Regions from separate parts of the Pseudoalteromonas sp. BSi20439 genome, predicted to be linked through region 1. Evidence: predicted binding sites of a transcription regulator. Region 1 holds the regulator's gene; each other region holds the start of a gene.
The links. The regulator sigma-54, encoded in region 1, starts transcription at its own class of promoters, with help from an activator protein. The targets are predictions, from matches to a motif close to GTTGGCACGNNNNTNGNNT.
Positions count from the first base shown of each region.

Region 1 (10,442 bases):
TGTTGCACCAGTGGTGATTCATGCTGACGCATTTCATCTGGCGTGCCGCTTCCAATCACACCTTGCTCGGCAATAATAATAACATGGTCGGCAATGCTCATTACTTCATTCACATCATGTGTAACAATCAAAGAAGATAAACCAAGCACTTCATTTAATGACTTAATCAGCTTAACCAACACTCCCATTGAAATGGGATCTTGTCCTGCAAAAGGCTCATCATACATAATAAGTTCAGGATCAAGCGCTATAGAGCGAGCCAAAGCTGCACGACGTGCCATACCACCAGATAACTCTGAAGGCATTAAATCTTTAGCACCACGTAAGCCAACGGCTTGAAGTTTCATTAAAACCACTAGACGGATTAAGTCTTCACTGAGTTGTGTGTGCTCGCGGATAGGAAATGCGATATTGTCAAACACCGACATATCGGTAAATAAAGCACCGCTTTGAAATAACATGCTCATGCGTTTACGTGCCGCGTAGAGTTCTTTACGCGACATGGCGACTATGCTGTCTTTTTTAAATAAAATATCACCGGAGTCAGGTTTGAGCTGGCCACCAATTAAGCGCAGCATCGTGGTTTTGCCAATTCCGCTTGGCCCCATAATGGCAGTAATTTTACCCTCTGGGACATCAAAGCTCATATTTTTATATATGACCCTATCGCCTCTAGAAAAGGTAACATCCTTTACTTCTACTATTGATTGCGACAAGTCGCTCTCCATAACAATATTCTCTCATATTTCTATTTTAAGGGTTTTTTGGTCAAGATGGAAAAAACAATTCGTAAGATTTTGTAATAGCGCCGCCAAAACAGTTATAAGACTGCGATAAATTGACTTAACCGACGCTTAAACAACCAAATCAACTTAGTAAAAAATTATTTTAATAACCGTCTAATGTATTACAGCTTACTCTTTTACTTATACTTTTATGGTGGCTTTTGTTACTATTCGCGCTATCTGAATTTACACTAGCTGGCTTATCACAATGGTTACCTCGTTTGTCATTTTAATTCTCGGTTTTGCAGCTCTCGTATGGAGTGCAGACAGGTTTGTTTATGGTGCAGCTGCACTGGCTAAAAACTTTGGCGTACCAACATTAATAGTAGGTTTAACCGTGGTAGCTATGGGCTCATCGGCGCCTGAAATGATGGTATCCGCTTCAGCTGCTTTGGCTAATAAAACCGATACGGCGGTTGGTAATGCGGTAGGTTCAAATATAACTAACATACTATTAGTATTAGGTATTACAGCGCTTTTAAGACCACTTTCAGTTTCTTCAAGTACACTAAGGCGTGAAATTCCATTGGTATTACTGGTGTCTATCGCCACTTGGTATATTTTTTCAGATAACTACTTTTCGTTTTTTGAAGGCGCAGCCTTACTGTTTGGTTTTGTTGTTTTTATTGGTGGGCTTATTTTTGTATCACTGCGAGCAAAAAACCAAGACGACCCCTTTGTTAGCGAAGCCTGTGATGAAGTACCTGACAACGTACCAACCAAAAAAGCCGTTTTTTGGTTGGTAGTGGGTATGATTTTACTGCCGGTTAGCTCACACTTTTTAGTTGGCTCAGCCGTCGATATTGCTAAATACTTTGGCTTAAGTGACTTAGTAATTGGTTTAACCATAATAGCCATAGGTACCAGCTTACCTGAACTTGCAGCCTCTATTGCGGGTGTTCTTAAAAATGAAGATGACCTAGCACTGGGTAACATTGTTGGCTCAAATATCTTTAATATTTTAGCGGTATTACCGCTGGCAGGATTAATTAACCCATCGGTTATTGACGCATCAGTAGCTAACCGTGATGTTATCATTATGATAGGTGCAACCTTGGCACTTATTGCTATGTCATTGAACTTTAGAGGTCAAAGACGTATCAATAGACTAGAAGGTGGCTTGCTCATCGTCGCATTTATGATTTACCAAGGTTATATTTTTAGTCAAGTAGGGTGATCCATGGCAACGCTAAATTTTATTCAACAAGGCTTACGCGTCCTTGATATAGAACGCCAAGCACTCAACGATATCGCACAATACGTTAATGAAAGCTTTAACCAAGCGTGTCAATTAATGTATGACTGCTCAGGCCGTATTATTGTTATTGGCATGGGTAAATCGGGCCATATCGGTAATAAAATAGCAGCCACTTTAGCGAGTACTGGTAGCCCCGCATTTTTTGTTCACCCTGGTGAAGCGAGTCATGGTGATTTAGGTATGATCACTGCCAGTGATGTAGTTATGCTTATTTCTAACTCTGGCGAAACCAGTGAAGTGCTTAATATTATTCCGGTATTAAAACGCATTGGCGCTAAAATGATTGCTATGACAGGTAACGAAACGTCAACTATGGCAACATTGGCAAATGTGCATGTGTGTATTAAAGTTGAACAAGAAGCCTGCTCATTAGGCCTAGCGCCAACGGCAAGTACCACGGCAACACTCGCTATGGGTGATGCAATGGCAGTCGCATTATTGGAAGCCCGTGGCTTTACCGCAGATGATTTTGCTCTGTCGCATCCAGGTGGCAGTTTAGGCAAACGCTTACTGTTAACCTTAAAAGATGTAATGCACAGCGGTATTCACACGCCTATTATTAATGAAACGCAAACCATTAAAGACGCCCTAATTGAAATGTCAGCCAAAGGACTCGGCATGACCGCTATTATAGATGGTAACCAACAATTATCTGGTTTGTTTACCGATGGTGATTTACGCCGTATTTTAGAGCAACGTGTTGATATACACAGCACAGAAATTAATGTTGTGATGACTAAATCATGCACAACAGCCACACAAGACATGCTCGCGGCTGAAGCACTGAACATTATGGAACAAAAACGTATTAATGGTTTAATTGTGATTAATGAGCATAATCAGCCCATTGGCGCACTAAATATGCAAGACTTACTAAAAGCGGGAGTGCTATAAATGCAGTTTGAAGATCTTTACCAACCGTTAAGTGATGATGCAAAAGCGCGCGCCAAAAAAATAAAATTATTAATTTGCGACATTGATGGTGTGTTTTCTGATGGGCGTATTTATCTTGGTAACCAAGGTGAAGAGCTCAAAGCATTTAATACCAAAGACGGATTTGGCATTAAAGCCCTTATTAATAGTGGTTTTGAAGTTGCCGTGATCACAGGTCGTCACTCACAAATAGTTCAACAACGTATGAGTAGTTTAACCGTACAACATATATACCAAGGCCAAGAAGACAAACTCATCGCCTATCAAGAATTAAAACAAAAATTAGCGCTTAGCGATGAGCAAATTGCCTACATAGGCGACGATGGCCCTGATATGCCAGTAATGGAAAAAGTCGGGTTTGCAGTAGCCGTGAACGACGCCCACCCGCTGATTAAACGTTTATCGCATTATGTTACTCAGCTGCCTGGCGGCTTTGGCGCAGTAAGAGAGTTAACAGACTTACTAATGCTTGAAAACAATAAGCCACTTACCAGCCAAGGAACCAGTTCATGAATGTGGCGCGCATTATACTGAGCGTTTTATTCATAAGCTGTATGGTTTGGCTTTGGTATCCTTACTTTACTCAGGTAGATATTGTTGCGGATGAACAAACTCAAGTTATTGCTAGACCCGATTATACCGCGATTGAGCTAAAACAAACCGCTTACAATGATCAAGGTAAAGTAAGCCATAAAGTGACTGCGGTAAAAATGGAGTTATATCAACAACTCGGTTTTACCTTTTTTGAAAAACCTATATTTACGTTATATAACGAACAGCAAACATGGCGTATTAACGCTGATGAAGCCACCCTCTACGACGATCGGCAACTGGTGTTAGAGGGTAATGTGAAAGCGCTAAATTTAGTCGATAACGCAATGATCGATACGATCACAGCCGATAGCATCAATGTAGATATAAAACTACTCACTATGCAGTCACAGCAGCCAGTCGTTATTACAGGACCTAATTTAAAAATCATCGGTAAAGGCCTTGAAGCCGATTTAAAAACCGAAGTGATTAAACTTATTAACCATACGCGAACCCTATATTATGACCAATAACCTATTTAAAATTTTAATTGTTCCTTCACTACTGATTGCATTTCATAGCCATGCAGAGGAGGCCGTTGAAGCCCCTGTGGCTAATCAAATTTCAATTAGTGCTGACAGACAGGAAGGTCAATTAAAAGAAAACGTGGGCATTTTTGAAAAGAATGTTGAAATTATTCATGGTAATCGCCGCATTACCGCCGATCGTTTAGAAGTACATAAACGTGATGACTTAGGCGAGAATAAGCAACTTTTAATTGCCACAGGTAGCCCTGCTTACTTTGAAGAAACACAAGCTGATGGCACCATCATGAGCGCCAGTGCCAATGAAGTTCGCTATGATGTATCGCAACGTTTTTTAACCTTAATCGGTGATGCCAGCATCGCTCAAGCAGGTCAAAAAATTACCGCTAAAAGTATCACCTACGATATAGAGCAGCAGTTGATTAGCGCAGAAAAAGATGAAAATTCAACCGATCGTGTACACACCATTTTGGTGCCTGTTGAAAACAAAAAAGAAGACGATAAAGGCCAACCATGAGCACATTAAAAGCAGAGCTATTAGCAAAAAGCTATAAAGGCCGTGAAGTGGTGAAAAATGTTGGCCTAGAAGTCGAAGCTGGCAGTATTGTCGGTTTACTTGGCCCCAATGGCGCAGGTAAAACCACGACCTTTTACATGATTGTAGGGCTTGTACCGAGCGATAAAGGTAAAATATCAATAGATGATCAAGATATCACTTTATTACCAATGCACAGCCGAGCTCGCCTAGGGATTGGTTACTTACCACAAGAATCATCGATTTTTAGAAAGCTGACGGTTTACCAAAACTTAATGGCTATTTTAGAAACACGTAAAGAGCTTAATAAACAACAACGTGAAGATACCTTAAATAATTTACTTGATGAATTTAGCATTCAGCATATTCGTGACAGCCAAGGTATGGCTCTGTCAGGCGGTGAACGCCGCCGTGTTGAAATTGCCCGGGCATTAGCAGCAAATCCTAAATTTATACTATTAGACGAACCCTTTGCAGGGGTTGATCCTATCTCTGTATTAGATATTAAAAAGATCATAGAGCATCTTAAAAATCGAGGGATTGGCGTATTGATCACAGATCACAACGTACGCGAAACACTTGATGTTTGTGAAAAAGCCTACATAGTTTCTCATGGGGAGTTAATTGCATCAGGCACTCCAGATTACGTATTAAACGATAAAACAGTACGCGATGTTTATTTGGGCGAGCAGTTCAAGCTCTAATATTTGTGTTATTCCACTAAGCATCTGCTAAGATTAATTATACTTAGGTCTGTTGACCTTTCAAGGTTGAATTTGCAGCAGTCTGTTTGGTATTTAGGCAAGGCAGAGCCTATGTGATGTGGTATTCCCCATAAATAGGCGATAACGCAGCATCAATGCCAAACAGGCGCTGGCCTTCGGGTTCTGCCTAGGGACGATTTACTTTTTGTTGCTCGGTTTTGACTTAGCCCACTAGGTTACAAACCTCGCGCCGCGATTAAACCGCCCCTAGTTTGAACAAATTTTAATCCGTAAAGGTCAACAGACCGTAATTTAAAAGGATTGTTAGAGATAAATGAGGCAATCATTACAGCTGCGCATGGGCCAGCAACTTACAATGACTCCACAGTTGCAACAAGCAATTCGCTTATTGCAGCTCAGTACATTGGATCTCCAGCAAGAAATTCAAGAAGCGCTCGATAGCAATCCCTTGCTTGAAGTTGAAGAACAAGATTACAGCGAAGATGCTGCGGGTAAAAACGAACAAAAAGCCGATAACGATGAATCAACGCTAAGTGCTTCAGCTGACGAAAAACCTAGCGAGTATGAGCAAGACAGCGGCGAAGCCATGAGCAAAGACACCATTAGCGATGATATGGCAATGGACGTTACATGGGATGAATACATGAGCGCAGCACCTGCCTCTTCATCGGGACCGATGCCTGAAGATGAATCAATTTATCAAGGCTCTTCAACTGAAACGCTGCATGAATATTTAATGTGGCAATTGCAACTGACGCCATTTAGTCCTACAGATGAAGCCATTGCGATTGCAATAGTAGAAGCCGTGGACGACTCAGGTATTTTAACCCTTAGCTGTGAAGAAATTTTAGAAAGCTTTAATCAAGAAAACGACGACGAAGATGAAGTTGAACTTGATGAAATAGAAGCGGTATTAAAGCGTATTCAATTATTTGATCCAGTAGGAATAGCCGCGCGTAGTTTACAAGAGTGTTTGTGTATTCAACTTAATCAATTTGATAAAGACACGCCTTTTTTAAACGAAACAAAAATGATTTTAACCGATCATATTGATTTACTAGCGGCACGTGATTATCGCACGTTAATGAAAAAAACTAAGCTCAAAGAAGATGAGCTTAAAGAGATCATGACGTTAATTCATACCCTTAGCCCAAAACCGGCAGACACTATTGTCAGAGAAGAGTCAGAGTATGTTATTCCTGATGTGTCGGTTAAAAAAATTAAAGGGCGTTGGGTGGTTGAACTAAACCCTGATAGCATGCCTAAAATTAGGGTAAACAGCCAATATGCGGCTATGTCACGTACTGTTAAATCAAGTGGTGATAGCCAGTTTATTCGCTCACACTTGCAAGAAGCAAAATGGTTTATAAAAAGTCTAGAAAGTAGAAACGACACGCTACTTAAAGTAACTAACTGTATTGTGCAACAGCAACAGGCCTTTTTTGAACATGGTCCTGAGGCGATGAAGCCTATGGTGCTTAATGATGTGGCAGAAATGGTAGAAATGCACGAATCGACTATTTCGCGTGTTACTACGCAAAAATACATGCATACACCACGGGGTATTTTTGAGCTTAAATATTTCTTTTCAAGCCATGTAAGCACTGAAAACGGTGGCGAATGTTCATCAACAGCAATTCGCGCATTAATTAAAAAATTAATCGCGGCAGAAAACTCAGCTAAACCATTGAGTGATAGTAAAATTGCAGATATATTGGCAGAGCAAGGAATTAAAGTAGCAAGGAGAACTATTGCAAAATATCGCGAATCTCTAGCTATTCCCCCGTCGAATCAACGAAAAAGTTTGATTTAAGGCGTACAACAAAGAGGAAAATGTTTATGCAACTGAACTTAACTGGTCGCCATGTAGATATTACTGACTCGCTTAGAGACTACGTAAATAGTAAATTTGCAAAGCTGCAGAGGCACACTGATCACATAACGAATGTGCATGTTATTCTCGATGTAGAAAAACTAAACCAAAAAGCTGAAGCAACCGTTCATGTTAGTGGCGCTGAAATTTTTGCCTCTACTGAACATCAAGATATGTATGCCGCTATAGACTCGCTGATTGACAAGCTAGATCGTCAAGTAATTAAACACAAAGAGAAACTTGCTCGACACTAACACTATGAAACTAAGCTCACTTATCTGTCAGGACTGCAGTAAAGCTGCGGTCCTTTTTAATAGTAAAAAAAGAATTTTAGAATTTATCAGTGAATTGGCTCACAATAAACTGCCCTATTTAACCCAACAAGATATTCTCAACGCGTTAACCGCTAGAGAAAAGCTAGGGAGCACAGGTATAGGCCGAGGAATTGCAATTCCACATGGTCGTATGAGTGGTGCACAAGAGCCTCTTGCACTTATACTGGTGAGCGAAACGGCTATTAATTTTGATGCGATAGATAACCGACCGGTCGACATTTTTGTTGCCTTAATTGTCCCCGACGGTGACAATCAACAGCATTTAAAGACCTTAGCTACCATTGCAGATAAGCTCAACGATAAAGAATTTTGTAAGCAATTACGGGCGGCAAAATCCGACAATGAGCTGTACCAAGTCATTGTCAGTCAACCGTAGTAACAATAAAGGGTGATAAATGGAATTAATAATTATAAGTGGTCGCTCAGGTTCTGGTAAATCTGTTGCGTTACGGGTTGTTGAGGATTTAGGTTATTATTGTGTAGATAATATTCCTTTAAATTTATTACCATCTCTTGTTCGAAGTGTTTCCGACAGCTACAACAAAATTGCCGTAAGTGTTGATGTGCGTAACTTACCTAAAGAGCAGCAACAGTTTAATGAAATCATTGAATATTTACCTGGTTTCACTAAACCAACGGTGTTTTATTTAGACAGTGACGATCAAACATTAATTAAACGCTTTTCGGAAACTAGGCGTCTTCACCCTCTTTCTATTGATTCTCTACCGCTTGATTTAGCAATAAAAAAAGAAAAACAACTACTGGATGTTTTGATCAATCATGCTGATCATATGATTGATACCACTGATTTAAGTGTGCATCAGCTGGCTGAGTCTATCCGTGAAAAAATACTCGGTAAAAAAGACAAACAACTGATCATTACCTTTGAGTCATTTGGTTTTAAGCACGGTATACCCAAAGAAGCAGATTACGTATTCGATGCCCGATTTTTACCAAACCCGCATTGGGAGCCTGAACTTAAGCCACTCACAGGGCTAGATCAACCGGTAAAAGACTACCTAGCCAGCCACAGCATAGTACAAAAATTTACATGGCAAATTCAAACCTTTGTACAAACATGGTTGCCGCATTTAGAAAGAAATAACCGCAGCTATTTGACCATAGCCATAGGTTGTACTGGTGGACAACACCGTTCTGTTTACTTAGCGCAAACTATAGGTGAAAGTTTTGCAATGAGTCATCCTAATGTAAAAATTCGTCACAGAGAACAAGAATAACATCAAAGAGAATAGTAATGCGGTTAGAAAACACATTTTTAATAAAAAACAAATTAGGCCTGCATGCCAGAGCGGCAACAGTACTGGCACAGCTTTCTGTGCAATTTGATGCCTCAATCACTTTATTTCAAGACGATAAACAAGCCGCTGGCGATAGTGTATTAGCACTTATGTTACTAGAGAGCAGTCAAGGCAAAGAAGTGAAGGTAGTATGTGAAGGCCCTGACGCAGAACCTGCACTTAATGCAATTGGTGAGCTCATTGACCAACGATTTAATGAGCAAGAATAAAATAGTTCATCATTAAATCATCATCCTAAGCTAAGGTTAATAGTGGTTGAGGTAGTTTGCTCATATAAAGTAAGATAAACTAAAATTGAATAGCATTCATAACCCTTCCACTATGTAATAAAATTTAATTAAGGACGCCAATGCCTGAAGCTTTAGAACAAGATATTCCACTACAACAACTAAAACAGGTGACCAAGTCACTAAATAGTGGTCAATTTGTTCAAGTTAGGCGCATGCTAGCAAAAACGGCACCTTGTGATACCGCACTTCTTTTAGAATCATCTCCCCATAAAATTCGTCGCATGCTCTGGCAACTGGTTGATCCTGATGTACAGGGCGATGTACTTGAAGAGCTCTCTGAAGACGTACGTTTGGGTATTATTGCGCAAATGGCACCTGAGCACATTGCGGCTGCAACAGAAGACATGGGCCATGATGACTTAGGGGAAGTGCTACGTAGTCTGCCTGACACCGTTTATAAAGACGTTGTCAGCGCTATGGATATTCAAGATAGAGAACGTGCAACACAAGCTCTATCCTATCAGGAGCGCTCTGCTGGCGCCTTGATGAATATCGATACCGTAACTATTCGCCCTGATGTAACTCTAGATGTTGTACTACGTTATATTCGCTTACGCGGTGAGCTACCAGAAGGCACCGATGACTTATACGTTGTAGATAAACATAACTGTTTTTTAGGCGCCTTATCGCTAAGCACTTTATTAACTAATCCTCCAGAGAAAATTGTTCAGGATTTAATGGATGAAGAGTGTGAATCTATTCCTATTTCAATGGATGAAAGCGAAGTAGCGCAACTATTTGAACGGCATAACTGGATATCGGCACCAGTTGTCGATGACAACGCGCATTTGCTTGGTCGTATTACTATTGATGATATCGTTGATGTTATCCGTGAAGATGCAGAGCATAGCTTATTAAGCTTAGCGGGTCTTGATGATGAAGAAGATACCTTTGCGCCGGTCTTAAAAAGCTCTAAAAAGCGCTCAATTTGGCTAGGTGTAAACTTACTAACTGCATTGCTGGCTGCAATTGTGGCGAGCTTTTTTGAAAACACCTTAGCTATATTACCAATTCTTGCTGTGCTCAATGGCATTGTCCCGTCAATGGGTGGGGTTGCAGGCAGCCAAACTTTAACTTTGGTTATTCGCGGTATTGCCGTAGGTCATATTAACCAAACTAACCAACGTTTTTTATTATTAAAAGAACTCGCTATCGGCGCGATTAACGGTATGGTTTGGTCTATCCTAATTGCCGGTGTCGTTGCGCTTTGGCAATGGGATTTCAAACTCGGTGGTGTTTTAGCGTTTGCTATGTTTATGAATTTAGTTGCGGCAGGTATTGCGGGTGCTAGTATCCCACTATTGCTTAAAAAA
Region 1 is NZ_BADW01000055.1:38,933-49,374, reverse strand. It holds gene P20439_RS05415 (ATP-binding cassette domain-containing protein) at 1-728, opposite strand, end outside; gene P20439_RS05410 (calcium/sodium antiporter) at 994-1,962, shown strand; gene P20439_RS05405 (KpsF/GutQ family sugar-phosphate isomerase) at 1,966-2,937, shown strand; gene kdsC (3-deoxy-manno-octulosonate-8-phosphatase KdsC) at 2,938-3,489, shown strand; gene lptC (LPS export ABC transporter periplasmic protein LptC) at 3,486-4,040, shown strand; gene lptA (lipopolysaccharide transport periplasmic protein LptA) at 4,030-4,569, shown strand; gene lptB (LPS export ABC transporter ATP-binding protein) at 4,566-5,291, shown strand; gene P20439_RS05380 (RNA polymerase factor sigma-54) at 5,626-7,125, shown strand; gene hpf (ribosome hibernation promoting factor) at 7,152-7,439, shown strand; gene ptsN (PTS IIA-like nitrogen regulatory protein PtsN) at 7,444-7,896, shown strand; gene rapZ (RNase adapter RapZ) at 7,916-8,758, shown strand; gene P20439_RS05360 (HPr family phosphocarrier protein) at 8,776-9,048, shown strand; gene mgtE (magnesium transporter) at 9,189-10,442, shown strand, end outside.

Region 2 (10,442 bases), on a different contig from region 1:
GGTATACTTTTCGTTTTAATAACATAGAGCACCTAAGGGGTAACTAAGCAGTATTTTATATACCGCACACAATTAACAGTAGCGACATTAAAGGGCATAAAGTAAAGATTTTTATAATAAAACCCCATAACACTTTAATAGTAGATCCAACTGTGTTTATTGCAATGTATTCAATAGAATTAATACAAAAATCAGTGCACTGGTAAAAATACGATAGAAATAATAAAAACGAATTTTATAAACGAGGAAGATGAGTTTCTATTTACTTGGAAAGCTTGTAAAAGTGGTGGCCCCTCCCAGACTCGAACTGGGGACCTAACGATTATGAGTCGTGTGCTCTAACCAACTGAGCTAAGGGGCCAACTTTGTATAACTGTAAGCAGTTAATTTTTGAAGCGTTTAGCCACAGAGCGACTAAAGCGGGTTGCAGTATAAAAAGTTTTTAGGGGCTTGTCACTAGCAAAAAGCTTTATTTTAACAATCAAGGGGCTAACTGCTCAAATAGTAGGCTTTTAGATTTATTGATGATGACTTCGAAGAAACGAACTCATTAAATAATAGTAGTCTGAGTAACTAATACACATACCTTACGATGGCAATTAGCAACTCAGTATTAAATGTATTACTGCGATATGGTGTTATTTTTTGGCGATAATATAAATCGCATGAATTAATCCTGGGAAATAGCCGAGCAAGGTTAGCAGAATATTTAACCAAAAGTGCATCCCTAGCCCCACCTGTAAAAATACACCCAGTGGTGGTAATAAAATAGAAAAAATAATCCTGATAATATCCATAATTTAACCCTTCTAACGTTAGCAAAGCAAAAAGCCCAGCAAGGCTGGGCTTTTAGTATAGTGTATTATTCTGCAATAACAGTTAATTCATCAACTACTTTGCGAACATCTTCAGCGTTCTTAGCAATTTCCATCGCTAATTGCTTTTCAGCATCAGACTCAACTGAACCTTTAAGAGTTACTACACCATTATCGGTATCAACATCAATGTCTGTACCACCTACTTCAGAATCAAATAAGTATCGCGTTGTGATGACTGTTGTGATTTTGGCATCGGTTAAATCACTTTCGGTATCGTTACCCATCATTTTAGAATCATGCTTCTTCATGTCGGTGTTTTTTACCACAGTTAGACTGTTTTCAACATCAGTTACACCATCTAGGCTTAGCACGAGTTCTTCAGCAAGTTCTTTATCTACATCGCTGTTTACTTTACCTGTCAGCATTACCTTGCCGTTTTTTACGTCCGTGTTGATATCAAAGTTGTTTAGATTGGTGTTCATCAGCAGTACTGTTTCTGCCTTTCCATCAATCCAAGCATCTTTGCTTTCGTTTTCCCAGCTGCTTGCTTGAGCGCCCATTGCGGTTGTTCCTAATACTAGGGCTGCAATCATAGACTTATTAAATGTTTTCATAATCGTTCTCCTTTTGATTAAAGACACTTGAACTAATGCGAACATCGGGCCAACTATTTTTACACTTAAATTTCAATAACTTAAATTAAAACTACCGATACTGACTTAAACCTACAAAGTAAACATTTACAGACCATTGCGTAAAACTTTCTCGAATAGCGAAACTTACTAAATAATTGTATATTTGGTTAATCTGTCGTTAATATAATAAAGGATGAAAAAACAAAAAAACATAAAGCAATGATTTTAAATGAATTAATATTTGGTATAAGGCTTGCTTTGAACTAGCCAGCAACCTTAAAAGGATAATTTAAATGTCTGTTAAAATTGAAGACCGCCCTATCGAGCAAGTTCGTGAGCAAGTAATTGATCAACTCATTTATAATTACAGCCATGGTGTCATTTCTGTAGAAGCATTTGAGAGGCGCTTAGACGATGCAATGGCAGCGAGTGACAATAGCGCGCTTATGGCCCTTGTTGAAGATTTAACCTTAAATACTGACCAGCAATATAAGGCACAAAAGCACTCGCAGTTTGCACCTAATTATAGTGCGCAGCATGAGACTGATGAAGAGCCACTTACATTAAGAAGCATTCTTGGTTCAAGTGAACGAAGCGGCCAATGGGTAGTGCCTCAAAACATTTATATAGAAAACTACATGGGGTCAATCAATCTTGATTTTACGGATGCTATTTTTACCCACCAACATGTCACTATTCACGTTAATTGTTACTTTGGCAGCGAAGAAATATATGTACCTGAGCACGTTAATGTAGTTTCTAAAATGTTTTGTATTTTAGGCAGTTTTGAAAATAAAACTGTTTCACTCAATAAACGCCAAGGGCCAACGATTCAAATTGAAGGAAAAACTGTTTTAGGCTCTGTGGAAGTTAAAGTTAAGCGCACTATTAAAGAAAAATTTATTAGCTTTGCAAATGATCTGAAAACTCAACTTGGCATGAATGGTAAACATTATTAAATATGCTAAACATTTGATGAAGCCAAAATTGTTGGCTTCATTCATATTATAAGTCGTTATTTCGCTCACTTGGTACATCACTCATGTACTCTACAAACTCAATCTCAAACCCTGCGGGATCAATATAATAAATGTTCTTTCTAAATGGATTTACAGCGCCTTGCTTACTTATTGCAAAGCCTGCATCCTTTAAGCGCGCTATTACTGCATTTAAATTATTGGTTATATAAGCAAAGTGTGCCAAACCAATTTGATGCCCTGATAAGTCACGATTTTTCCCTTCACCGTGATCGCTTATAGCAATATATTGATCGTTATCACCAAAATGTACCCAGCGCCTTGCTTTACCATACCAAGTTCCTTCTCCCTCACTTCTAATTGACCAATAGGGAAATGCTGCTTGGTAAAACTTAAGCATGGCGTTTATATCACTGACAACTAAATTTACGTGTTCTAATTTCATAATTTTCTTCCTGTTAATTGAATATAGAACATCATAAAACCTCAAGTTCACTTTAGGTAAAGCGCTAATTTACAAATTTATTGCTTGTTTTTATTTCGATAAATATATCGAAAGATCATACCTGTACAAAAAACACTCACAAGTATTTAGGCTTTATGGTTTACTTTATGGCAAAAACCGCTAAAATACGCCGGCTTAAATATATAAACGTTCTTTTACAACCCAAAGGTAATACCATGCATCCAATGTTAAACATTGCGGTTCGCGCTGCGCGTAACGCAGGCAAACTTATTCTTCGTGCAAGTGAAGATTTATCAAAAGTTGAAGTGCAACAAAAAGGCACCAACGATTTAGTTACTAACATTGATAAAGAAGCCGAAGCCGTAATTCGTGAAACTATTTTACGTTCTTACCCTGATCACTGCATCGTTGGTGAAGAGTTAGGCGAACACAAAGGTAAGGATGCTGATTACCAATGGATTGTTGACCCACTTGATGGCACAACTAACTTCATCAAGGGTATCCCTCATTTCGCAGTATCTATTGCACTTAAAGTTAAAGGTCGTTTAGACCAAGCCGTAATTTACGATCCAATTCGTGGCGAGCTTTTCACTGCTTCTCGCGGTCAAGGCGCACAGTTAAACAGCAAACGTTTACGTGTATCTAAAACTGTTGAACTTGCTGGTTCTGTTCTTGCTACAGGCTTTCCTTTCAAACAAAAACATCACTTAGATGCATACTCTGAAGCGTTTAAAGCGTTATTTGTTCACACGGCTGATATTCGTCGTGCAGGCTCTGCTTCGCTAGATATGGCGTATGTTGCAGCGGGCCGTGTTGATGGCTTCTTTGAAATTGGTTTAAAACCTTGGGATACAGCAGCAGGCGAGCTATTAGTTAAAGAAGCTGGCGGCATGATTGTTGATTTTGCTGGCGGTAATAACTACAACGTGAGCGGTAACGTAATCTGTGGTGCACCTAAGCTAACACAGGCAATTGTTCGCGAAATGCGCCCAGTATTATCTGAGTCGCTATTACGTTAATCGTAATTACGTACTAAAAAAGGAGCCTAGGCTCCTTTTTTGCTTTTTGTTAGCCACTTTTTTTACTATTGGATAAACGTACAATAGCGGGAGCAGGCCTTCTTCGATTACATATAAATAAGTAGCTGTGACGATAACGTTTTGCTTCTTTTTTAGCATCTGTCGCTAATGCCGCTACTTGATGGCTATTTTTACACTGCTGCAGGTCCGGCTCAACTAAACCTATCGATAATGTAAGTAAAGGTACAAACTGCTTTTCGCCCTCTCGATTAGTTGCCCAATACCCTTTTCCAGCAATATGCTCTGGCGTAAAAAATACGCGTGACTGCAATTCAAATTGCGTGATAATAGTATTACAAATCTCCACGGCATCTTTTTTTTCAAACACCACCATAAAGTCATCGCCGCCAATATGCCCGACAAAGTTAGCGCTGTGCGCACACGCTTTTACAGTCACATCGGCCAGAAGTTTTATTACGCTGTCACCACTGGCATAGCCATATAAATCGTTAAATTGTTTAAAGTGATTTAAATCGATATAAGCTAGTGAAAATGGCTGTTTATGTTGTAGACGCTGCTCTATTACCTCACTAATTGCCACATTACCCGGTAACATGGTCAAAGGGTTAGCATGTTGAGCGTGGCGGATTTTTTCTGCTGTAATGTGCTTTAGTATGTCTCTGAGCGGTGCCAAGCCTAAATACTTATTGTTGCAGGTGATAACAATATGGCGACGAATATCAAAGTCTTGCTCTGTTATTTGCTGGGAGACAATATCAAGCATTTGATTTTCATCAACCACCAAAGGTTGTTTATCCATTAACTCAGTGACTTCACATTTATCATAAAGTGCATGCCCATAAGGCGCGGCAAACACTTCTGTTAGCTGATCTTTGTGTAACAGCCCTATTGGCTGCTGACTGCTATTTAATACCGGTAAGCTGATTATGCTTTTGTCTTGCTCAAAAAGTGCATGAGCTTCTTTACAACGCGTATGACTGCTAATAGCAGGCTGAGCAACAGCAAGCACACCTATTGCCATTGATTGTTCAAACTTTGAGGCGGCTTGGGTCGAAGTGAGCGATTGTAACTGTTTACAGTTGTAGTCATAACTTGGCTGTTGACTCGGTCTTTCTAACAAAAACCCTTGAACATGACTTATGCCTATACTTTTAACTAAATCTAGCTCTTCGGAACGTTCAATTCCCTCTGCAATCACCGCTGTATTTGTTGCCCGTGCTAACACCATGATTGATTTTAGAAATTCTTTTTTAACTTCGCTTTGATCGCAATGATCAATAAAGTAACGATCAATTTTTACAATATCTGGGCATAACTGCGACCATTGCTTTAGTCCTGAATAACCTGCACCGAGATCGTCAATAGCAATCGTAAAGCCTAGCTCTCGATAATGAGCGATGGTTTTTAACAGTAAAAAACCATCATCTACTTTTTCTTGTTCAGTTACTTCAATCACCACTCGATTGGCAGCAAGACCAAACTGTTCAATTAAATGTAAGGTTTCGCCTTTAGGGTGGCTCGGATCGAGTAGAATTTTTGGGCTGACATTTAAAAATAACTTCCCTTGCAGACTGAGTTTTACAAAATTTTCAATGGCGCGAGAACGGCATAAAAGCTCAAGCTCTGAAATCAATTGGTATTTATGAGCTGCTTCGAATAGCTTATTTGGCATGGCTAACGGACCATTTTTAGGGCCACGGCTAAGCGCTTCATACCCAATAATAGATTGCTTAGCTATATCGAAAATAGGTTGGAACAAGGTTGTTATTGCTCCTTGTTGTAAAATTGATTCTAAGACTTGTCGTTGCTCAGTCACTACTAGCTCAAATAAAAATTTAATAAGAGCAATAAAATACCAACTGAGTATGACTATTATGTGACTTATCTAGGAGGCAATAAAAAACCGCTCACTAGGAGCGGCTTTGTTTTAAGAATAGTTTAATCTCAATTAAGGCATTGGATCTAAATCAGCGCCTTCTTTTTCAATTACTTCTGGTATTAAATCTTCTTTACTTACGCCCATGGCAATAGCCACCGAACTGGCAACGTAAACTGAAGAATAAGTACCAATAAACACACCAAATAGTAGTGCAGTAGCAAAGCCATGAATGGTTTGGCCACCCCATACAAATAACGCAATCAATACTAAAATAGTAGTGATTGAGGTTACTAAGGTACGGTTAAGTGTTTGCGTAAGCGAGATATCGATAATTTCAATCGTGTCGTCAATACGCACTTTGCGGAAGTTTTCACGAATACGGTCTGATACAACAATGGTATCGTTTAGTGAGTAACCAATCACGGCAAGTATTGCTGCCAAAATAGTTAAGTCAAACTCTAAACCAAGCACCGAGAATAAACCAATCGTAATGATTACATCGTGTAAAAGCGCGCCAACTGCGCCCACAGCAAAACGCCATTCAAAGCGAAACGCCACGTAAATTAAGATACAAATAAGCGCAGTTAACATGGCAAGGCCACCCTGCTCTTTTAAGTCTTCACCTACGCTTGGGCCTACAAACTCAATGCGGCGCATTACTACGCTATCATCAGCTTGTTTAAGGGCAGCAATTACTTGGTTACCAATTACTTCTGCTTTTACATCATCACCGCGAGGGGCTAAACGGACCAGTATTTCTTGGCTTGAGCCAAAAAGCTGTACCGATGCATCAGCAAAGTCGTTTTCAGCCAGTACATTACGTACTTTTTTCAGATCGGCAGGTTGCGAAAAACCTACCTCAACTGCTGTACCGCCAGTAAAATCTAAACCGAAATTTAAGCCTTTAACAAAAAGTGACGCCAGCGACGCTATGATTAATAACGTAGAAAAGCCCATTGCCACTTTTCGAAGAGACATGAAACGAAGGGTTTTTCCGCCCAATCTTAAAATTTGCATGTCTGCTCCTTAAATTGAAAGTTTATCAACACGTTTACCACCAATAAATAGGTTGATCACCGCACGGGTACCTACAATTGCTGTAAACATAGACGTTAAAATACCAATTGCTAGGGTTACCGCAAAGCCTGCAACAGGACCGGTACCAACAGCAAACAAGATAATCGCCGCAATTAATGTGGTGATATTGGCATCAAAAATAGTACTAAAGGCGCTATCGTAACCAAAATGGACCGCTTGTTGAGGGCTGCGGCCATCGGCTAGCTCTTCACGAATACGCTCAAATATAAGTACGTTCGCATCAACAGCCATACCAACAGTCAGTACAATACCAGCTATACCCGGTAGAGTAAGCGTTGCACCAGGAATTAATGACATAACACCAATAATAAGTACTAAGTTGGCAGCCAGTGCAATATTCGCAACAAGGCCAAAACCTTTGTAGTAAATAAGCATAAAGGCCAGTACAAACGCAAAGCCAAGAGCTACAGCGGTCATACCTGCTTCAATGTTTTCTTGACCTAGGCTTGGCCCAACCGTACGTTCTTCTACAATTTGAATAGGCGCAACCAGTGCACCCGCACGTAGTAGTAAACTTAAGTTATGTGCTTCAGCTGGGTTATCAATACCGGTAATGCGGAATGAACGGTCAAGACGCGCTTGAATGGTTGCTACGTTAATAACTTCTTCCACTTTAATTGGCGGAAGTGCTTTACCGTCACTGTCTTTTTTACCTGATGGCTTGTATTCAATAAACACGGTAGCCATGCGTTTACCGATAGCACGCTTGGTAAAGGCATTCATTTTTGCCCCACCTTTACTATCGAGTTTAATGCTTACTTGTGGGCGCTGGTACTCATCCGCACCTGACTGCGCGCCAGTAATATGGCTGCCTTCAAGAATAATGCGTTTTTTTAGTACTACAGGGTAACCATCACGACTCATGATCATTTCAGTACCCGGAGGGATACGACCTTGAGCAGCCGCGCTTATGTCAGCATTTTCGTCAACTTCACGAAACTCAAGCGTTGCCGTAGCACCTAAAATTTCTTTAGCGCGAGCGGTATCTTGAATCCCTGGTAATTGCACAATAATACGTTCAGCACCTTGGCGCTGTACGTTTGGCTCTGCAACCCCAATTTGATTGATACGATTACGAATAATCGTTTCGTTTTGCTTGATAGCGTAGTCACGAATTTCTTTTAGCTTTAGCTCACTCATGGTGGCAAAGAATGCGTTATCGTTACTGCTATCATCAATGTAAACGTTTAGAGGGTAACGACTTTCTAAAAAGCGCTCTGCAGCGTCTTTATCTTCTTCGTTACGCATTTCTACACGCATACGCTCAGTGCCAGCTACACGGCGCACACTACGATAACGTAGTTTTTCTTCGCGCAGGTCGCTGCGAAAATCTTGCTCCATTTGCTCTAACTGATTATCCACCGCAGTGACCATATCGATTTCCATGGTGAAATGCACACCACCACTTAGATCTAGGCCTAACTTCATAGGATTACCGCCCAGCGACTTTAACCAAGCCGGTTGTGCAGGAGCCATATTAATTGCTGAGATATAATCGTTACTAAGCGAGTTACGCAGTAAGTCTTGCGCTTTAAGTTGGTCTTCAACGTTTTTAAAGCGAACAAGAATTTGCCCGTCTTCGAGCTTTGTCGATTTAGCGCTAACGTTATCTTTTTTGAGGATTGCGTTTACTTTGTCTACAACACTGAGGTCAACATCGGTGCCTTTAGCGCCAGAAACCTGTATGGCCGGATCGCGGCCATACAGGTTTGGTGAAGCATATAAAAGGCCAATGGCTAACACAGCTAAAACAAGTAAATACTTCCAAATTGGAAACTTGTTTAACACGGGGTCGTCCTTATTATTTTTATAGCGACTTCATTGTGCCTTTAGGCAATACAGCAGATACCGCTGATTTTTGTACTGTTACTTCTGCTTGCTCATTTAATGAGATCACGATGAAGTCTTTATCATCGGCAATTTTTACGATTTTACCCACTAAACCACCTTGGGTTAGCACTTCATCGCCTTTTGCCATCGCACTCATTAAACTTTTATGCTCTTTTACACGCTTTGCTTGCGGGCGGTAAATTAAAAAGTAAAAAACCAAACCAAAAATCGCTAACATAATTAGCATTTCCATACCGCCGCCTGCCGCAGGTGCGCCAGCGCTTGCATGTGCGTTTGAAATAAATAAACTCATAATACTTCCTCTTTAATTTTTAAATTTTAATTTGTTGTATCAGCTAGCTCTGGCACTTCTTGGCCTCGGCGAGCGTAAAAATCGTGGACAAATGTCTCTAGTTGACCTTCGCTAATAGCATTACGCAAACCTTCCATAACACGTTGATAGTATCGTAAGTTATGGATAGTGTTTAGTCGTGCACCCAAAATTTCGTTACATTTGTCTAAATGATGCAAATAGGCGCGCGAATAATTATTACAGGTATGGCAATCACACTCTGGATCAAGTGGACCCGTATCTGTTTTATGCACTGCGTTACGGATTTTAATGGTACCCGTTGTAATAAATAAGTGACCATTACGTGCATTACGCGTTGGCATTACACAGTCAAACATATCAATACCACGACGAACCGACTCAACTAAGTCTTCTGGCTTGCCAACACCCATCAAATAACGTGGTTTGTTTTCTGGCATTTTATAAGCACAATGATCAAGAATATTAATCATTTCATTTTTAGGTTCACCAACCGATAAACCACCAAGCGCATAGCCATCAAAACCAATCTCTTCAAGGCCCGCTTGTGATTGTGCACGAAGCTCAGGATACATACCGCCTTGAATAATACCAAACAATGCTGACGGGTTGTCGCCATGCCCTTCTTTTGAGCGCTTAGCCCAACGAAGAGAAAGCTCCATAGAGTCTTTGGCTTCTTTTTCAGTGGCAGGATATGGCGTACATTCGTCAAATATCATCACGATATCTGAGCCAAGATCACGCTGCACTTCCATTGATTTCTCTGGCGACATCATAATTTGATCACCATTAACTGGCGATTGGAACATTACGCCTTCTTCAGTGATTTTACGCATTGCGCCAAGGCTAAATACTTGGAAACCGCCTGAGTCAGTAAGAATTGGGAAGTCCCAGTTCATAAAATCGTGTAAATCACCATGCTGTTTGATGATTTCAGTACCTGGACGCAACATTAAGTGAAATGTATTGCCTAAACAGATTTGTGCACCCGTTGCTTTAACTTCATCAGGTGTCATGCCTTTAACCGTGCCATAAGTGCCTACAGGCATAAACGCTGGTGTTTCTATTACACCTCGGTCAAAAATCAAGCGACCGCGGCGTGCTTTGCCATCGGTGCAGTCTAATTCAAATTTCATAATATCCTCTGTGTCGGAAAAACAGTCCAACAAGCTATAATTTAACCGCTCGATTCTACCCTTTTTACCACCCTATTACTATTAGCAGTGATAAATTCACTGTGCTTGGGAGTAAAATAAAAACCGATAACGCTGTAAATTATTTACGGGTCAAAAACATCGCATCGCCATAGCTAAAAAAGCGATACTGTTGTTCAATCGCAGTATTGTAAGCACCCATAATATTGTCTTG
Region 2 is NZ_BADW01000099.1:64,608-75,049, reverse strand. It holds gene P20439_RS09280 (methyl-accepting chemotaxis protein) at 1-25, opposite strand, end outside; tRNA gene P20439_RS09275 (tRNA-Ile) at 285-361, opposite strand; gene P20439_RS18230 (YqaE/Pmp3 family membrane protein) at 639-797, opposite strand; gene P20439_RS09265 (BON domain-containing protein) at 863-1,432, opposite strand; gene P20439_RS09260 (LiaF domain-containing protein) at 1,747-2,412, shown strand; gene P20439_RS09255 (VOC family protein) at 2,459-2,875, opposite strand; gene suhB (inositol-1-monophosphatase) at 3,112-3,915, shown strand; gene P20439_RS09245 (bifunctional diguanylate cyclase/phosphodiesterase) at 3,965-5,752, opposite strand; gene secF (protein translocase subunit SecF) at 5,885-6,832, opposite strand; gene secD (protein translocase subunit SecD) at 6,842-8,701, opposite strand; gene yajC (preprotein translocase subunit YajC) at 8,721-9,056, opposite strand; gene tgt (tRNA guanosine(34) transglycosylase Tgt) at 9,083-10,210, opposite strand; gene queA (tRNA preQ1(34) S-adenosylmethionine ribosyltransferase-isomerase QueA) at 10,350-10,442, opposite strand, start outside.
Region 2: a site for sigma-54 is predicted at 1,468-1,486, ahead of P20439_RS09265 (BON domain-containing protein). Genes of this name have one in related genera too.

Region 3 (10,442 bases), on a different contig from region 1:
GATGAATTGAAGCAATAATAAGCACAATTCCCAGTGCTGCACTGGGAATATACTCAAGGGGAGCCGTTAAAAATAACGCAATGATGGCAATAATAACAGCCGCTATAATCGATACTAATTGAGTTTTACCGCCGGCATTGTCGTTAACAGCCGTACGCGAGTCAGCACCACTAACAGCGAAGCCTTGTGACAATGCTGAGGCTAAATTGGCAATACCTAAGGCTCTAAATTCTTTATCTGGATTAATGTCATAGCCATTTTTTGCAGCAAAGCTTCGTGCGGTCAACATCATACTTACAAAGCTGACTATGGCTAAGTTAAGTGCAGGAACTACGAGCTCACGGATCACCCCAATATCAAACATCGGAGGGTTAAATATAGGTAAGCCACCCGTTACAACGCCAATGGTTTTTATCTCAAATTGTTCTAAGTTGAATAACCAAACTAAGGTTGCAGCCAATGTGATTGCCAGCATAGAGGCAGGCCAACTTGGTTTAATACGTTTGAAAGCGAAATAGGCACTCAGTGTTAATAAAGCCATTAGCAAGGTGGGAATATGAGTTTGCGATAAATAGGTTGGCACACCTCCTAAACGCTCCAGTAAGTAGCGTTCGTCAAAGGTAAAACCAAATACTTTTGAAAACTGGCTAACAATAATGGTAATAGCTACGCCATTGAGCAGTCCCATTAAAATAGGTTTTGATAAAAAGTCAGCAAGTACACCTAGTTTAAAGCGGCTGGCAATAAAGCACCAGATACCTGTCATTGCGGTCATGGTGATCACTAATTGCCAATGTTTAAAGCTATCGCCTGCGGCAAGTGGAGTCACTACTGCGGCAATCACCGCACAGGTTGCGGCATCAGGGCCAATAATAAGCTGTTTAGAGGTACCAAATAGTGCGTAAAGCATCATAGGTAAGATACAAGAATAGAGACCAACGGCGGCATTTACGCCGGTAAGCTGCGCATAAGCAATAGCTACAGGCAATGCCACGGCTGCAACTGATAAGGCTGCTCGCATATCGTCGGCAAGCCATTGGCGCTGATAATTAAACAACGTTTGTAAACCAGGCATAAAATTATATAAACGCGACAACACTGAAAAATCCCTTTAATAATAAGGAGTAGATAGTAAGTTCTGTATAAAAATAAGTATAGTAACTAAACGCGTTATAGTGGATTAAATATGATGGTTTTAGCTTAATGATGAGATGGATATAGTGAAAAAATAAAAAGCCCAGCATATTTGCTGGGCTCAATGTATATCAATTTAAAATTAGCTGTTCAATTGACCCGTAGATGACTCTATATGGGCACGAACAAACCACTGATATTGCTCAAGCTCGGCAAGTTGCGCAATGATCATATCTTCAGATACCGGATCAAGCTCAGCAAGTGATTCTATAGCTTTACGGTGATCACCGTTAACGCCGTTATATACTTTGTCTAATGCAGCTAAGTGCTCGGTTACTAAACCTTTGCCTATAGCGTAGTCTTCCCATGTACGACGATCGACAATTGATTTTGGTGTACCAACAGGGACGCCGCCTAAAGTGGCAATACGTTCTGCTATGGTGTCGGTCATTTCACGCACGGTTTCAACTTGAGGGTCTAGCATTTCATGTACGCCAATAAAGTTTGGACCTACTACATTCCAATGAATATGTTTTAAAGTTAGCTGTAAATCAATTAGCGCTACCATGCGATCTTCTAGAACAGATATTGCTTTATTTGCTGATTCGTTTTCTACACCGGGAGCGGTAAATTCAGCGACTTTGTTTGCATTATTACTGTTACTCATTATGCCTCCTACTATTTCAAAATAGTGCTCGCTTAACTCAAGTGAGTGTTTTAATTGCGATAACGAACACGTCTTGTATTAATAGAAGCAATGCTCATGCCGATAGTATTGTTATTTTAAGTTGCTGAAATTATTGTTTTAATTTTTAATTGGCGGTATTTTTCAAAGCAACAAACTTAAGTGCATATGAAAAATATGCACTTTTTTGTAAATTCTGCAAAAAAGCACGTTTAAAACAGGGGCACGTTAAGGACTCTTTTTGCCTACGCTATTTAGGCAAAAGAAAACTGGGTTCAGTGTTTAATCGTTATAGCGTTTTTTGATATTGATGCGCTTTTAATACGTCAAACGGAATAATGTCGAGCGCTTTTTGGTTTGTAGCTTCAAGTACCACAGGAGGAGCAACGTTTGCAGCAATGGCATGATACCAACGCACTGCGCACAAGCACCATTTGTCGCCAGCTTTTAAGCCAGCAAAATCATACAAAGGATTAGGGCTAATTAAATCGTTACCTTGCGCTTTAGAAAACTGCAAAAATTCGTCGGTCATAATGGCGCATACACTGTGATTGCCAAAGTCTGAATCTGGCACATAGCAAAACCCTTCACGGGTATAGCCACCATTACCACAACACAGTTGTAAGCGAGTTCCCAGTACATTTAATTGATTAGCCATGCAGCACAGTTACCTTGTAATAATCATCGAAAGCAGAGGTGTTTACCATAACAGGCCGTTAGTGACTTAGCTATCTATGCTATTAATTTTATACATCTTTAAGCGAGTAAAAAACTGCACTTAGTAAAGCCAAAATGCAGTTTTTACTAAGCAAGGGCGCTTACGAAAGTAGTGCTGCCGCTAAACGCACAAAATCAGAAGACGTTAAAATACCCACTAGCTGACCCTGCTGGCTAACAACGGGCATACAACCGTGGCGATTATCTACAAAAAACTTAACGACATCTGATAACGGCTGCTCTGGGGTGACACTAATAAAATCACTCACCATAATATCTTCTACTTTTGTGAGTTTCTCTTTTCGTTGTAATGCATTTGCACCAAACGTTGCCATGATCCCCATAACTTTAGCGACCATGATTTTTTGTGTCAGCATACCGACAAATGCGCCGTCTTCGTCGATAACAGGAATATGACGAATATTTTTTTCTTTCATTAAATTATGTGCGTCATGCAAAGTGCTTTTTACGTTCACTGAAAATGGGTTCGGTGTCATTAAGTCTGTAACGTTTTGACTCATGTTTATTCCTTTATATTATCTGTAGTGTATCAGCTTATATTAGCGCTATTTTTAAGCTTTGCACCTTATTCAGATCAAGGTTTTTACGGATTTTATAAACTGAGGGAGAAGAGGCAACACTTAATTAAATGACCAAAAAGCATTTAATTAAGTGATAAAACTACAGGTAAATATTATTCATAACCACGTGGTGTTTTTGTTTTAATAACAGCAATGTATCCATGCCAACTAGCGTAACTAAGTAGTGGCATAATAATAATAAATCCAGCGGCACCTGCAGCAAAGCCCAACGCTACTAGTACAAATATACAAATTGACCACACTACCATGGCTGCAAAGTTTTCTTTAACTGCGTGGATTGAAGAAACGACTGCGGTCATAATATCAACGCGTCTTTCCATCATAATTTGCGGCGTAAATGCAGAAATTGAAAACACACTGACCAGCAAAATCCCACCGATAATGCTGCCTATAGTTAAAAACGCCGAAAGTTCTTCAAAGGTGGGGTTTACATGGTTTGGGTATAACGCATGCACAATTGCAGCTAGGCGCATCCAAATAATCATAATTACCATGAGTAATACCGCAAAACCCCACTCACCTACAGGGTTACGGAACATTGATTTTAATGAATGGCTTAATGTAGGTTTATGGCCTTTCTCAAGCTCCCAGGCTACATCGTATAGGCCAACGGCGAATACCGGACCGATTAAAGCAAAAGCAACGGTTGCAGGTAAAATAGCTAAGTGGCTGTCGGTAAGTACAACAGAGTAAACAATCGCTACCGGAATAAGCGTGAAGATTAAACCGTAAATTAAACTCAACATGGGCGCGCGCGCCATATCTTTAAACGCTAACGAAAGCCAATGAAAAGCGGCAAATGTATTTACTTTGTTGCACTCTAAACAACGTGCGAATTTAGTGTCTTTGTCTATTGTGTTTGTAGTTGGCATAAAGATGCTCCTTTTTTAGTCACCTTTTAGGTTTAGAACATAGATGTTTTATTTACAACTCATAAACAACTTATACGATTGATTTAGTCGCATTGTTCATTTGTTAGTCATTTTTATTGGGTTAGCTATTTTGTTTATTTAAATATATGTTTGAGCACGTACTTAAAAAGTGGGTTCGTATTTCTTTTCCACAGTGGTAATCTAAGCCCTGAAGCTAATTTTAAGAGACCGTAATGAAGGAAAATAAACAACAATTTCAAGGATCTTTACTGGGTAGCAAACGGTTTTTACCTCTGTTTGTGACGCAGTTTTTCTCTGCTTTAAATGACAATGTATATAAGCAATCAATCCTACTTATTTTAATTTTTCAGGCTGCTACGGTAGCTGATGGTGCCTTTTATTCTAATTTGGCGGCAGGATTATTTATTTTACCGTTTTTTCTATTTTCAGGCATGGCTGGGCAAATTGCAGAAAAGTTGGAAAAATCAAAACTGATCAGCATCGTAAAGTTTTGCGAAATTCCTATTATGCTGGTGGGCGTAGTATCGATTTTAACCGAGCAGGTTTGGTTAATGTTAGGTACTGTATTTTTAATGGGCTTACAAAGCACTTTTTTTGGACCGCTTAAGTACTCTATTTTACCGCAACATGTGGCCCCAAATGAGCTAACAAAAGCGAATGGGCTGGTGGAGTCGGGCACTTTTGTCGCTATTTTATTGGGCACCGTATTTGGCACCTATTATATAACCCAAGCAGCGGGCCCTATTTATATCAGTATCGCAATAGTGAGCCTAGCGGTTATTGGCTTTTTGAGCAGTCGATTTATTCCTAAAAGTGCTGCCAATGATGCTAATTTAAAAGTATCGATTAACCCTATTACTTCAACCAAAAGTGTTTTTAATGCGCTTAAGGCACAAACCGAGTCGGTGGGTAAGTCAGTATTAGGGATCAGCTGGTTTTGGCTTATTGGTGCGGTGATACTAACGGCGCTCCCTAATTACGTAAAACATGTAATGGGAGGCGATGAGTTGGTGGTGACGGCTGCTTTAGTGGTGTTTTCGTTGAGTATTGCATTGGGGTCTTTGCTTTGTGAAAAGCTATCACGCTCACGGATTGAGTTAGGTATTGTGCCTTTTGGTGCACTGTTAATTACCTTATTTTTATATTTACTAAGCCAAGAGCCTGGTATTGAATTTTATCGCCAAGTTAGTGAGTTGCAGCTTACTCTTGAACAAGTAATTAATACTGGCGATATGCTCTGGCATTTTGTTTGGATGGCAGGTATTGGTATTGCCTCGGGGTTTTATACCGTGCCTTTGTATGCACTCATTCAGCAGCGTACGCACCCCGATAGCCGTTCTCGAGTGATTGCAGCTAATAATGTATTAAACGCACTGTTTATGGTCGGCAGCGCCGTTTTAAGTATTGTTACTTTAACGCTATTACACTGGAATATTTCACAATTACTGTTGTTATTAGCAGGGCTTAATTTACTGATATCGGTTTATATATACAGCAAAGTTCCTGAGTTCTTTTTACGCTTTATTATTTATATTTTAGCGATTTGCATGTATCGGGTGCGCACTAAAGGCGAGCCTAACATTCCCGATGAAGGGGCTGCGGTAGTGGTAAGTAACCATGTTAGCTTTGTTGATTGGATGTTTATTTTAGCGGCGTCGCCTAGGCCAATTCGGTTTGTTGTATTTGCACCTATTTACTATTCACCGGCACTTAATTGGTTATTTAAAATGGCCAAAGCCATTCCAATCGATAGTGAAAAGGCAAACCCTAAGGCGTTTAATAAAGCCTTTGATGACATCGCTAAAACACTGGAAAGTGGTGAGTTAGTAGGTATTTTTCCTGAAGGAAAGCTCAGCGGTGATGGCGAGGTTGATGTATTTCGCCGTGGCATTGAAAAAATAATTCAGCGCACGCCTGTGCCTGTTATCCCTGTTCATTTAGATGGATTATGGGGCAGTATGTTTAGCCGAAAAGCCAAGTGGCGACTACCTAGACCCAAATGGTCGTTAGTAAGCGTAGCGATTGGTGAGTCGGTTGCATCTGAAAATGTGAGTGCCGATGACTTGCGTGATCGAGTGCTTGCTTTAAAGTAGCTTTACAATAAAAAAGCGCTGCAATTAATTGCAGCGCTGTGGTTGTGTTACTTAATGGTTATTAACGGTCTAAATTCATTACTTTAGTCCATGCTGCAACAAAGTCTTCTACAAACTTTTGTTTTGATGTATCAAAGGCATACACCTCAGCAACTGCACGTAGTTCTGAGTTTGAACCAAAAATCAGATCAACCGAAGTGGCGGTGTACTTTTGCTCACCTGATTGACGATCAAAGCCTTGATAAATGCCAGCATCTGACGATTTTTTCCATACCGTCGACATATCTAATAAGTTAACGAAGAAATCGTTATTTAGGGTACCTGGCTTGTCAGTAAATACGCCGTAGTCAGTGCCTTTATAGTTTGCATCAAGTGAACGTAAACCACCGACTAATACAGTCATTTCAGGAACTGTTAGGTCAAGCTGATCCGCTTTATCAATCAGCATTTCTGTTGGCGATTTATAGCTTTTCTCTGCATCAAAGTAGTTTCTAAAACCATCGGCTGGCAGCTCTAATAAGCTAAATGCATTAACGTCAGTTTGCGCTTGCGTAGCATCGCCACGGCCAGCATTAAACGGCACGTCTACTGAGTAGCCTGCATCTTTGGCTGCTTTTTCAATCGCTGCATTACCACCAAGTACAACTAAATCAGCAAGCGATACATGGCTTTTGCTAAATAAGCTGTCGTTAAAGTCAGCTTGAATCGCTTTTAATACTTTAAGTACTTTTGCGGTTTCTGCTGGATTATTTACTGCCCAATCCTTTTGTGGTGCTAGCGCAATACGTGCGCCGTTGGCACCGCCGCGCATATCTGAATCACGGTAACTGGCAGCCGATGCCCATGCCACACGTACTAACTCAGGTACACTTAGGTTTGAGTCTAAAATAGCGGCTTTAAGCTCTTTTACTGCACCAGCATCAATGTTTGATTGAGTTTCTGCTGAAATAGGGTCTTGCCAAATTAAGTCGTCTTTTGGTACTTCTTTACCTAAAAAGTTACGTGGTGGTCCCATATCTCTGTGAGTTAATTTGTACCATGCTTTAGCAAAGGCAAGTTGATACTCTTTAGGGTCATTTAAAAAGCGTTCTGCAATTTTGCGATATTCAGGATCAAATTTTAACGCTAAATCGGCCGTAGTCATTACCGGTGGGTTAAATTTACCTTTAACGTGCGCATCAGGTACGGCGTTATGTAATGATTCATCTGTTGGGATCCACTGAATAGCGCCTGCAGGGCTGCGAGTTTGTTTCCACTCAAAGTTAAGTAGGTTGCTTAAGTACAGTGATGACCAGCGGGTAGGTGCTTGTGTCCATGCGCCTTCTAAACCACTAGATACGGTATCTTCAGAGTGGCCTTTACCACATTTGTTTTTCCAGCCTAAACCTTGCTCTTCAATACCTGCTGCAGCAGGCTCTGCACCTACACAGTCTTTAGGTTTGTGCGCACCATGCATTTTACCAAAGGTGTGACCACCGGCGATAAGTGCTAGGGTTTCTTCATCGTTCATCGCCATGCGAGAAAACGCAACGCGAATGTTCTTAGCTGAACCGATTGGATCAGGTACTCCTTTAGGCCCTTCTGGGTTTACATAAATTAAACCCATGTGAGTTGCACCTAGCGGGCGTTCTAGTTTGCCGCTGGCATCTTCACGGTCGCTGGCAAGCATTTCTACTTCTGGACCCCAGTAAACCATGTCTGGTTCCCAATCGTCAGTACGACCACCAGCAAAACCATAGGTTTCAAACCCCATGTTTTCTAAGGCAACATTACCGGCTAATACGATTAAGTCTGACCATGAAAGGGCTTCACCGTATTTTTGTTTGATTGGCCAAAGTAAACGGCGCGCTTTATCCAAGCTTACGTTATCTGGCCAGCTATTAAGCGGTTCAAAACGTTGTTGACCACCGCCAGCGCCACCACGGCCATCAAGCGTACGGTAGGTGCCTGCGCTGTGCCAGGTCATACGAATAAAAAATGGGCCATAATTACCAAAGTCTGCTGGCCACCAATCTTGAGATTGAGTTAGTAGAGCGTCGATATCACTTTTTACAGTGTCTAAATCTAGACTGTTAAATGCCTCTGCATAATTAAAGTCGGCACCGTAAGGGTTTGAACGTAGATCATGATCGCGAAGAGGAGATAGGTTAAGTTGATCTGGCCACCAAAATTGGTTGGTTCTGGTTGCGCCCATTTTTGCCTCACCCATGCCTACAGCACCTTGTGGCTTAGACATTTGTGGTTTTTCTTGGCTAAAAGCAGAGCCAGACATAAGTGCCATACTTATAAATCCAACAAGCGCTTTTTTTGTAAATGATCGGTTTTTCATTGTCAGCTTCCTTAAAGTTAACGAATTTCGTTATATACAAAGCGTATTAAAAAATAGGGCCTACTCATTAAAAAACAGTAGGCTAATACTTCATTCAAGTTGTTGTTAAACAAGCCTGAATGGCTAAGCAGTGAGGATAGTATAGTAAAGAGGGTAAAAACCGTGTGCGAAATAAAACGATTAGTGCAATCTATAAAAATGATTTATTAAATTTAATCGATTAAATAAATGAATTGTAAATACGCAAAGAAGGCTTTGCAGAGCTATAGGCATAAAAAAGCCCAGCGTAGGCTGGGCTATTAAATAAGCTTAGTGCTATTGAGTTTTCATTAACTTACTGGTGATCACACCTGAGGTCATAGCACCCGACACGTTGAGTGCGGTACGCGCCATATCTATTAAAGGCTCAATAGAGATAAGTAAAGCCACTACCTCTATAGGTAATCCCATGGTAGGTAATACAACCAACGCTGCGAAAGTAGCACCACCGCCTACGCCAGCAATACCAAACGAGCTAATAACCACAATACCAATAAGCGGTAAAATAAACTCAAACGTGAGTGGGTCTATCCCCACACTTGGCGCAACCATCATCGCGAGCATGGCAGGGTAAATACCAGCACAGCCGTTTTGACCTATAGTGGCACCAAAAGAAGCCGATAAGTTAGCGATTGCTGGGGGCACTTTTAACTGGTTAATTTGCACATCTACATTCATAGGAATCGATGCCGCTGAGCTACGTGAGCTAAAAGCAAAGGTAAGCACTGGCCAGATTTTTTCAAAGTAATGTTTTGGATTGACACCTACTAAGCTAAGCAGTAAACCATGCACAACAAACATTAATAAAATAGCCACGTAAGAAGCAACAATAAAGGCAAGTAAATTTAAAATGTCGCTACTACTAGAGTTTGCCACAACACTTGCCATTAAACCTGCAACACCATAAGGCGTTAGAGCAATTACCATGCGAACTAAGCTCATTACTGTTGCTTGTAGGGCGTTTACACCGTTACGAATTGGGCTAGCAAGCTCTGTTTTTTCAAGCATTACTTTACGCGCAGCTATACCAACAAGTACACCAAATATAACCGTGGCAATAATAGAGGTTGAACGTTGATTACTTAAATCTGCAAAGGGATTTTCAGGAATAAAGCTCAGTAGCATTTGTGGCACACTTAAGTCGGCTACATTCGCTGCTTTGCTTTGCAGGGTGTCCATTCTAGCGGCTTCACGAGTACCTGAAACAAGCCCTTCAATGCTCAAATCAAATCCATACGTTACCGCAATACCAATTAATGCTGCAATCGCGGTGGTAAACAGTAAAACAGAGATGCTAATAAAGGATATTTTCCCCAGTGAGCCTTGGTTCTCAAGCTTAACCACAGCGGCAATCATAAAGACCAATACCAGTGGCATGATGATCATTTTTAGTAACCCGACATAGCCTTTACCTACTATGCTTACCCAGCTGAGTATTTCTTTAATGGTTTCTGGGGAATGGGCAAATAAAAACTGTAGGGCTAAACCAAAGGCGCTACCAAGTACTAAACCAAATAAAACGGTACGAGATAAAGAGCTGCTTTTTTGCGAAACAAGATAAATAGCAAACAGCAAACCGACAAATAATGCCAACATTAATAATACAGCAAGCGACATGGTACCCTCTTTTATAGCTGTGAATTAGCGCGGCACTTTAACGCTTTGTAAGACGTTAACAAAATACACTTTCGCTATGGGATAGAATTAAAAGGAATATAGTAATAATATTAAAGTATAACGAATCAGCGTTTTATTGTACAAGCTTATTCATATGCTTGTATTTTCTTTAATTTATAGGGTTTACTATAGATCGTAAGCCTTGTTTAAAGCGTAAGTCTCATACGAATTAATTGGTCAACGTGTTCACTTTAGTTTTATTTAAAAATAGGGAGTAAAGGTATGTTAAAGGCAATAATGACGCTGGTGATGGTTTTAGTAGTAAGCGGATGT
Region 3 is NZ_BADW01000047.1:1,356-11,797, forward strand. It holds gene P20439_RS04020 (SulP family inorganic anion transporter) at 1-1,099, opposite strand, end outside; gene dps (DNA starvation/stationary phase protection protein Dps) at 1,277-1,801, opposite strand; gene P20439_RS04030 (DUF2237 family protein) at 2,109-2,477, opposite strand; gene P20439_RS04035 (HPP family protein) at 2,638-3,057, opposite strand; gene P20439_RS04040 (DUF2189 domain-containing protein) at 3,231-4,010, opposite strand; gene P20439_RS04045 (MFS transporter) at 4,244-6,124, shown strand; gene katG (catalase/peroxidase HPI) at 6,186-8,453, opposite strand; gene P20439_RS04055 (L-cystine transporter) at 8,769-10,109, opposite strand; gene P20439_RS04060 (hypothetical protein) at 10,392-10,442, shown strand, end outside.
Region 3: a site for sigma-54 is predicted at 1,887-1,905, ahead of dps (DNA starvation/stationary phase protection protein Dps). Genes of this name have one in related genera too.